3 regions of the Thioalkalivibrio sp. ALE17 genome follow, and region 2 is predicted to be linked to each of the others. Evidence: predicted binding sites of a transcription regulator. Region 2 holds the regulator's gene; each other region holds the start of a gene.
What was found. The regulator FliA, encoded in region 2, starts transcription of late flagellar genes. The targets are predictions, from matches to a motif close to GCTAAAGTTNNNNNNNNNNCNGCCGATA.

Region 1 (3,256 bases), on a different contig from region 2:
CCAGGCCGCAGCAGTCCTGCAGGAAGCGGGAAAACTCCTCGTAATCGCGGGAATCGATCACCGGTTCATCCCCGAGCACAGTCCATGGTGATTAGCATCCTGATGACGAGTCCTTGACAGCGGCGCCCGCGCCACGAAACGCAGGGGGAATCCCCGGTAGCGGGTTTCAGTATACGGTGTCGCAGGCGGGACACGACACTGGGCCCTTGTCGGCCATGTGACGCCGCCCCGGCCTTGCCGGGCGGCAACCCCGTTCCCCCCGGCGGTCATTCGACCTGTTGATCCTCGCGCCCGGTCTGGTCGAGCACCGCGTTGGCCAGTTCGTCGGGGTTGAATTTCGAGAGAAACGCATCGGCCCCGGCGCGCTTGACCATGTCGGTATTGAACTCGCCGCTCAACGAGGAATGCAGCAGCACCTTCAGATCTTTCAGGGCGGGATTGTCCCGGATCCGCGCCGTCAGCGTATAGCCGTCCATGCGTGGCATCTCGATGTCCGAGATCACCAGCTCGATCTGGTCGCGAACCGGGCCCTCCCCGGCCTTCTGCTCCAGGAAGTCGAGCGCCTCCTGACCATCCTTGAAAACCTCGTATTCGAACCCGAGACCGCGAATCGCCCCCTCGATCTGCTTGCGCGCCACGACCGAGTCGTCAACGATCACGACCTTGCGCCCCCCCGCTGGCGTGGCGTCCGCTCGGATGGACTCGGAGACCTCGGTCGGCAGAGGATTGACGATCGAAAGCACCCGTTCCACGTCGATGATCTCGACCAGCTTGTTGTCGATCTCGGTGACCGCGACCAGAAAGGATTCGCGCCCGGTTCCGCGCGGGGGCGACTTCACATCCTGCCAGTTCACATTCACGATCCGGTCCACGGCCGATACCCAGAACCCCTGAACCGAACGGTTGAACTCGGTGACCACCACCTTCTGGTCGCCGCTGTCGCTGGCACCGGCCGCGCTGCGCAGGCCCATGGCGCGCGCCAGATCAATGATCGGCACCGTGCCGCCCCGCAGCGTAGCCACACCGCGCACCACACTCATCGACCCCGGGATCTGGCGCAGCGGCGGCGACGGGATCACCTCGCGCACCTTGAACACGTTGATTCCGAAGGTCTGTGATCCACCCAGGTGGAACAGCAGCAGTTCCATCCGGTTCTGACCCACCAGCTGCGTTCGCTGGTTCACATCGTCAATGAATTGACTCATGGTGCTGCTCTCCTTGTCCCGCGCCCATCTGCCGCGAGCCGCTCCCGGGAGCTCAGTGTGCACCGCGCACCCCCGGGCTGTCATTTGCAATCGCCTGTATGCGCCTTCTGGCGCCGCTTCCCAGGGATAACGGCATTGAACGCCGGGCCTTGAGTCGGGCACCGCCCGGACAACTGGCATCAAACCTGCATAGCTTCGGGTCCGCGAACGGACGCGGCAGACCCGGGGTATTCCCTCGGGCGGCGAGGACCGGCATATGCATCCACATACAACCTGTACATCACGCTGCATCCCCATGGGGCTCATGGCTCTCGTGGCGTGGTTCGCGCTCTCCGTGCCGGCCCACGCCGAGATCCACCCCGTTGCGGAGATCCGCGCGGCCGCGGAACAGTTTCTGTTGCAGGAGCTGGACGCCGAACATAGCGACGACATCAATATCGAGATCGGCCAGCTCGACAACCGGCTCCGGCTGGCCTACTGCCATGACGGACTCAACGCCCGTTTCCCGCCCGGCGGCCGCCGCGACGGCAATACCGCGATCCACCTTCAGTGTGCGGGCCCGGTCACCTGGCAGCTGTATGTCCCGGCCACGGTGGAACGTTACGCTCAGGTGCTGGTGGCCAGTCGCAACCTCCCTCGCCAGCACACGCTGACCAGCGGCGATCTGCGCTTCCAGCGCATCGAGACGTCACGCCACGCGGGCAGTTATCATGAAGACAAGTCGGCCCTCATCGGTCAGCAGACCCGGCGCAGCATTCGTCCGGGCCAGATCATCGGCACACAGCACGTCACCCAGCGCGAGATCGTCAGCCGCGGCCAGCGGGTCACGATCCTTGCCGAAAACGGCTCGATCGCCATCCGCATGCAGGGCGAGGCCCTGGAAAACGGCACCCTCGGGGACCGCATCCGGGTCAGGAACACCTCGTCCGGGCGCGTGGTCGAGGGCGAAATCCAGCCCTCCGGGCACGTCCGGGTGACACTTTGATGCCGACTCTGTGATTGGTGTTACAAAAACCACCGCCACAGGGCTACAGTTTCAGCACACGCGGCCGTAAACACTTGCAGCACAGTTACAACGACAGGACGGCACAATGGATATCAAGGGCCTCAATACGAACAGTCTGCGCCCCGACGGCCAGAGCTCCACGGTCAAGGGCCGCGAGGACTCCAGCGGCGCGCCCAACCGGGCGCAAGGGTCGGATAGCGCCGTGACCACCGGTAACGATTCGCTCACCCTGACCGGCGCCGCCCAGGCGATGAGTTCGGCCGCCAGCGCCGGCGAGAACGCCCCGTTCGACGCGGCGCGTGTGGCCGAGCTGCGCGAGGCGATCGCCAGCGGCAACTACCCGGTGGACAACGAACAGCTGGCCGACCGCATGATCGACCTCGAGCGCCTGCTGCGCTAATCACGGACCTCACCGATGAACACCGACACGCGCCATCGCCTGCTGCGCTCCCTGGAAACCTCGATCCGGCTGGCCCACCAACTGGAAGAGGCCCTGATCCAGGAGACCCGCGCGGTCGAGGCGCGCACCCCGGAGACCCTGCAGGAAGTCGTGGCGACCAAGCAGGGGCTGCTGCAGGAACTCGAGACCGAGACCCGCCAGCAGCGCGCTATCGCCGAGGCCGCGAGCGAGTCATTCACGCCCGAGGGCATGGCCCGCCTGCTCTCGCGCATGGACGACGGTGCCGTCCTCAACGATCACTGGCAGGCCCTGCGCCAGTCCATCGAGCGCTGCAACACCCTCAACCAGGGCAACGCACGCCTGATCGATCGCGATCGCCAGCGCGTGGAGCTCTCCATGCAGATCCTGCGCGGCGAAGAGGCCGGCCCGGCGGCGACCTACGACCCCTACGGGCGCACCCGCCCCAACACCCGTGGCGGACGCCGTATCACACAAGCCTGATGCAGCTTATTCGCACCGATGCTGGCATTTCGGATGCTCGACCAGTACCTTGCGTCCTCACACCCAGCTAACGTCACGAACGCATGGACGAAACCGACTACACGGTCGACAAGCCGGACCGGATCGCCGGCATTCTCAAGGACC
Region 2 (3,256 bases):
TGAACCCGGGGCAGCGGCCAATGCCCGCGAGACCTGGGCGGCCGAGCGCCTGGCGGAGATGGAACCGCCGCGACGCGCGCGCGCCCAGGCACGTCCGGCACGGGCGGCGGAGCCCGCCACGCTGGAACTGATTCAACCGGTCGGGAAGGGGCGCTATGCCACGCACTAACAAGCCGTTGAAGGTCATCGCGGTTGCCTCGGGCAAGGGCGGGGTGGGCAAGACCAACGTATCGGTGAACCTGTCGGTGGGCCTGGCCCGGCTCGGGCGCGAGGTCATGCTGTTCGACGCCGATCTGGGCCTGGCCAACGTGGACCTGCTGTTGGGGATGCGTCCCGAGCGCACGCTGCACGACCTGGTGACCGGGGACGTGGACAGCCTGGAGGACGTGCTCGTCCAGGGGCCGGACGGGGTGAAGGTGGTGCCGTCGGCTTCCGGGATCGCGGCGATGGCCAACCTGACGCCGGCCGAGCATGCCGGTTTGATCCATGCCTTCAGCGCCTATCGCAAACCCCTGGATGTGCTGATCGTGGACACCGCGGCCGGCCTGCAGGAATCCGTGACGTCGTTCTGCCGCGCGGTCCAGGAGACCCTGGTGGTGGTCTGCGACGAGCCCGCCTCGATTACCGACGCCTATGCCCTGATCAAGGTCCTGCACCGCGATCATGGCCTGCGTCGCTTCCGCATGGTGACGAACATGGTCGACGGCCGCGAAGGCGCCGAGCGACTGATGCAGAAGCTCAATACCGTCTGCGGCAACTACCTGCCGGAGGTGGTGCTCGACCTGGCCGGCTATATTCCGATGGACGATCACCTGCGAAAGGCGGTGCAGAAACGCGCGCCAGTGGTACAGCAGTACCCCGGGAGCCCGGCGGGGAAGGCCTTTGCCGAACTGGCACGGACCGTGGACCGCTGGCCGGTGGGGGGCGGTGACCACGGTGGCGTCGGGTTTTTCGTGGAACGGATGCTGCAGAGCGCATGATGACGACGCGTAATCGACTTTCCGGCTATCAGGCGACCTCCGCGGCCAGCGGCGGACACGAACAGCTGATTGCCGATCACGTCGAGCTGGTCCACCGCATCGCCCATCACCTGATGGCGCGGCTCCCCGCCTCGGTGCAGGTGGATGATCTGATTCAGGCGGGCATGATCGGGCTGCTCGAGGCGGCGCGCCAGTTCGAGGGCGGCCAGGGCGCGACCTTTGCCACCTACGCCGGCATCCGCATCCGTGGCGCGATGATCGACGAGCTGCGCCGCAGTGACTGGACACCGCGTTCGGTGCACCGCAACAGTCGGCGTATTGCCGCGGCGATCCAGACCGTCGAGGCGCGCGAGGGGCGGGCGGCGCGTGGCAGCGAGGTCGCCGCCGAGCTGGACGTGCCGATCGACCAGTACTACGAGATGCTGCAGGATCACGCCGGGGCCCACCTGTTCGCTTTGGACGACCTCGGCGGGGGTGACGACGGGGCTGATCGCGTGATCGAAGGGCAGGAGGTGTCGCCGGCCCGCACCCTCGAGGCCGGTGAGTTCCGTCAGGAACTGGCCGAAGCCCTCGGCGACCTCCCCGAACGCGAGCGGCTGGTGCTGTCGCTCTACTACATCGAAGAGCTCAACCTGCGCGAGATCGGTGCCGTGCTGGGCGTGACCGAGTCGCGCGTCAGCCAGATCCGAAGTCAGGCCACCATTCGACTGCGTGCCCGCCTGGGTTCGTGGCTCGAAGACGGTACGGCTTTGCAGTTATTCTAAAACCCACCCTACGAATCCCGGAGTGACGTGTGGACAAGGGAATGAAGATTCTCATCGTGGACGACTTTTCCACGATGCGGCGCATTATCAAGAACCTGTTGCGTGATCTTGGCTTCAACAATACCCAGGAAGCCGACGACGGCAGCACCGCGCTGCCGATGCTGCAGAACGGCGATTTCGACTTTCTGATCACCGACTGGAACATGCCCAACATGCCGGGGATCGACTTGCTGAAGGCCGTGCGCGCCGACCCGAACCTCAAGTCCATGCCGGTGCTGATGGTGACGGCGGAGGCCAAGCGCGACCAGATCGTCGAGGCGGCCGAGGCGGGCGTGAACGGCTACGTGGTCAAGCCGTTCACCGCCGAGACGCTGAAGGAAAAGATCGACAAGATCTTCGAACGCATTGAAGCACAGGGATAATCATGCGCCTGTGACCGATATGCCCGGCGCCCGTGGCACCGACCGCCGCGGGCGTTGTCCGAAACCTTCCGCGCCGTACCCGCAAGAGGCTTCTCATGACTGAACAGGAACACCCACCACGCGATGATCAGCTGGAGCTTGCGCGACAGCTGGTCAAGACGCTGGAGGCGGGCGACGACACGGGCGCCCGGGCGCTGGTGCAGGATCTGGCGCGCCCCTATGACCGCGAACTCTTCGACGAGCTGGGCAAGCTGACCCGCGATCTTCACGAGGCCCTGCAAAGCTTCCGCGGCGATTCGCGTCTGGTCGAACTGACCCAGGCGGAGATCCCGGACGCAAAGGAACGCCTGAATTACGTGGTCACGATGACCGAACAGGCGGCCCACGACACCATGAATGCCATTGAGTCGAGCCTGCCGATCGCGGAGTCGTTCAGCCAGCAGGCGGCCGACCTGACGGCGAAGTGGACGCGCTTTCGTAACCGCCAGCTCTCGGTGGAGGAGTTCCGGGACTTTGCCCGCGAGCTCGACACGTTCTTCGCGCAGGCGGGGGACGACACCGAGGAGCTGCGCCGGCTGCTCTCCGAGGTGCTGATGGCCCAGAGTTATCAGGACATTACCGGCCAGGTGATTCGCCGCGTGATCCAGCTGGTGACCGACCTGGAAGAGAACCTGGTGTCCCTGATCCGGCTCTCCAGCGGGCGCATGGAGCAGGTCGAGGCGGCCGAGGCGTCGCTTGAACAGCGCGAGGAGGATCGCGAGGCGGACCGCAAGGGTCACGGTCCCAGCGTGCCCAAGACTCAAGATTCCGCCGCGGATGTCGTTCAAGGACAGGACGAGGTGGACGATCTGCTATCGAGCCTGGGCTTCTAGGCAGTGCCCCTCATGCGAATGGCGCCACGCGACCGGAGAGACTGAATGGCCATCGACCCCAATGACGAAATCCTTCAGGACTTCCTGATCGAGGCCGGGGAACTGCTGGAGGGGCTCAACGAGCAACTCATCGACCTGGAACAGAATCCCGATGACCGGGATCTGCTGAATGCGGTCTTTCGTAGCTTCCATACCATCAAGGGTGGAGCCGGCTTCCT
Region 3 (3,256 bases), on a different contig from region 2:
TCGGACGAGGACTGCATCCTGTTCATCGCGTTCGAAGAACCGGTGGACGCGCACGAGACACACGGTCACTGAGGCCAGCCGATCCCTGCCATCCGGGCTTGACGCCCCGGGCTCGTTCCAACGGGCGGGCAGAACGACAAGCCTTTGCGCAATGCGCCGAGAGCCGGCGCATTGCCAGCAACGAGGCCGGGAGGCGAGTACGCGCCTTATTCGGTAGCGGCGTCGCGGGGCCACTCGCGAAAGCCTTCGCGAACCGAAAGGCAGCGGGTATACCCCAGGTCCCGCAGCAGTTCGGCGGCGCGCAGGCTGCGCCGGCCGCTGTTGCACAGGCACAGCAGGATCTGGTCCTGGGTGACGTGATGCCGGTTAATCAGGGAGATGAAGTGCTGGAAGTCGCGATCATCCGGCTCGTCCGCGTCCAGCAGCTCCTGCTCTTCCTCCGACAGGCCCCGACCCAGTAGCTGCTTCAAGCGGAACAGGGGCACCGGGACCGCCCCTTCCACCTCGCCCTCCAGTTCCAGCTCGAAGGGCTGACGGATATCCAGCAGCACCGCCAGACCAATATCCACCAGCTCGCGGGCCGCGTTGACGCTGATCTCCAGCTTTGGATCGTCCGTCTCGTTCACCATGCAGGCTCCTTTTGCGTCGGGGTTGTGAGGGCGCACGGGGTTCGCTTCAGCAGGCGCCCCTGGTTCCGATAGATTTCGCGAAACACCGCATGATTGCAAAAGGCCCGAAGCCCGACGCGCACGCGCGCTGGCCCTGCAGCGCCTCCACACACCAGTCCATGCCGCATGCATTGGGCCCCGTGGTTGTACGCGCCGGCCGAATCACCGGTCTCTCGCCTGCTCGAAGCGATTTTCGGGCACTATCGCAAGGGCAATCGTCCCCCATGGAGGCCCCCTTGACCGACGAGACGACCGGTGGAACCGAAGGCACGCTTCCCCTGCAGCGGCTGGCCGGCTGGGCGCTTCGCGGCATCGCCGCCCTGACGGGCCTCGGCGGACTGCTGGCCTCGCTGGCCTTCTGGATGCTGGCGCAGGAGACACCGGAGCTCCCGTGGCCGCTCGTCTCCCTGATCCTGCTGCAGATCCTGTTCGGGATGGCCGTAGTCGCCTGGGTCGCGTTGTTGTGGCGCCGCGCCCGGGCACTGGGAGCATTGGATACCCGGGACTATCCCGCCATCACCTGCGTTGTCGTCTGCATGCGGCTGGCGGGCGAATTGCTGGCAACCGGCGTGGTCCTGTTGGCGGTGGCCCTGTCGGTGATCTCCCTGACGGCCGCAGAACCCTTCGCGGGCGCAGCCGTAGCCGCATTCGGGCTGGAAGCGGAACAGATGGAAGCAATCGGCTGGGCACTGGCCGTGCTTGCAGCCCTCCTGTGGCCGCTGGCCGGGCTCTTTGCGGCCGGGATGATCCTGTTCGGGGCCTACCTGTTCGCCGACGCCATGATGGCCATGCTGGAGTACGTGCGCGATCTACGGCGGATCCGCGAGACACTGGCGTCGAGCCGCGACCGCGAGCGCGACCGCGACCGCGACCCGGAATGAGACGGCGCCCGGGCCAGGACCACGGGCACCGATCCGACCAGCGTCCCGCCACCTTGAGGGACACTCGGCGCGGTTGATGTGGCTCAAGGTTTGGCGCGCGGGGCCGTTTCATCTGTCATCAGGGTAATGCCGCCGCCGGTGGCGTCCGCTGCCATGCGCGCGAACAAGGCGCGGCACCTGCCGGTAACACCGCAGCCGTCCGCGCACGACGCCCGCCCCCGGAATACCCGGGGCACGGACGCCTGCATGGATCGGCATTCCCCCGGCCCGGTACCTCGGGCTTACCCCTTCCAGGCCATACAAGGACCCGCCCATGAACCTCCGCTCGCTCTCCGTTCGATCCAAGCTGGTCATCACCATCGTGGTGCCCGTGGCCGCACTCCTGCTGCTGGCGGCCCTGGCCGCCCGCGGCACGGCCAATATCGAAGAAGGCGTGCAGAACATCTACCACGACCGGGTCGTGCCCCTGCAGCAACTGAAGACCATCGCGGACAACTACGCGGTGCTGGTTATCGATGCCGTGAACAAGGCCGATGCCGGGCGCATGACCGCGGAAGAGGCCCTGGCCGACGTGCGCGAGGCGCGCACGGAGATCGCCACAATCTGGGAGGCCTACCTGGCCACGACGCTGACGCCCCGGGAACAGGAACTCGCCGATGGCGCCCGCTCCCTGTTCCGCGCGGCGAACGCGGACCTGGATCGTCTGGAGGCGGCGCTGGGCGGGATGTCGGGCGATGTGCAGGGCGAGCTCGATGCCTTCAACGGCCCGCTGTACGACAGCATCGACCCGATCAGCGACCAGATCACCGAGCTGGTCGACCTGCAGATCGACGTGGCCGGCGCGGAGGCCGAACGGGTATCGGAGTTCTACACCCAGGTGCTGGTGCGCAGCGGCGCCCTGATGCTGCTGGTCCTGATCGGGGTCGTGATTACCGGGGTGTGGACCTATCGCTCGGTAGCGCTCCCGATCGCGCACATGCGCCAGACGCTGGAGGGGATTGCTGGCGACCATGACCTGTCGCGCCGGGTGAATGTCGGTGCGGACGACGAGATCGGCGCGACTGCGACTGCCCTGAACAGCATGCTCGACCAGTTCCAGGACTCCATCCGCGAGCTGCGCACCCTGACCGACCAGATGGCCTCGGCCGCCGAGCAGTTGTCCGCGGTCAGCGCGCAGACCGACGGCAACATTGACCAGCAGCGTTCGCAGACCGAGCAGGTCTCGACCGCGATGAACGAGATGGCGGCGACGGTTCAGGAGGTCGCGCGCAACGCCTCCGATGCCGCCTCCTCCAGCCAGGAAGCCGACCAGGAGTCGCGCGCGGGCGGCGAGGTCGTGCGTACCGTCGTCAGCGACATCGGCCGCCTGTCCGGCGAGGTCGCCACCATCGAAGAAACCGTGCGCAACCTGGACGAGAAAGGTCAGCAGATCGGCTCGGTGCTGGACGTGATCCGCGGGATCGCGGAGCAGACCAACCTGCTGGCCCTGAACGCGGCGATCGAGGCCGCCCGCGCGGGCGAACAGGGCCGCGGCTTTGCGGTGGTCGCCGACGAGGTCCGCACCCTCGCCTCGCGCACCCAGGACTCCACCGCCGACATCCAGGCGATGATCGAGGCCCTGCAGGCGGGCACCCGCAATGCGGTCACCGCCATGGGTCGCGGACGCGAGATGGCGGAGGCCACCAGCAACGATGCCGAGCGCGCCGG

Region 1: H609_RS0109360 (chemotaxis protein CheV) is a predicted target of FliA. The motif match lies at 1,333-1,360, and genes of this name have one in related genera.
Region 3: H609_RS0109945 (methyl-accepting chemotaxis protein) is a predicted target of FliA. The motif match lies at 1,631-1,658, and genes of this name have one in related genera.

What each region holds. Positions count from the first base shown of each region.
Region 1 covers NZ_AUDT01000013.1:50,777-54,032, reverse strand. The annotation lists gene H609_RS0109365 (protein-glutamate O-methyltransferase CheR) at 1-61, opposite strand, end outside; gene H609_RS0109360 (chemotaxis protein CheV) at 267-1,205, opposite strand; gene flgA (flagellar basal body P-ring formation chaperone FlgA) at 1,501-2,190, shown strand; gene flgM (flagellar biosynthesis anti-sigma factor FlgM) at 2,297-2,611, shown strand; gene H609_RS0109345 (flagella synthesis protein FlgN) at 2,627-3,112, shown strand; gene H609_RS0109340 (flagellar brake protein) at 3,196-3,256, shown strand, end outside.
Region 2 covers NZ_AUDT01000004.1:165,509-168,764, forward strand. The annotation lists gene H609_RS0105510 (MinD/ParA family protein) at 156-980, shown strand; gene H609_RS0105515 (RNA polymerase sigma factor FliA) at 977-1,744, shown strand; gene cheY (chemotaxis response regulator CheY) at 1,786-2,166, shown strand; gene H609_RS0105525 (protein phosphatase CheZ) at 2,262-3,038, shown strand; gene H609_RS0105530 (chemotaxis protein CheA) at 3,084-3,256, shown strand, end outside.
Region 3 covers NZ_AUDT01000017.1:30,039-33,294, forward strand. The annotation lists gene H609_RS0109930 (cupin domain-containing protein) at 1-72, shown strand, start outside; gene H609_RS0109935 (rhodanese-like domain-containing protein) at 207-629, opposite strand; gene H609_RS0109940 (hypothetical protein) at 905-1,549, shown strand; gene H609_RS0109945 (methyl-accepting chemotaxis protein) at 1,863-3,256, shown strand, end outside.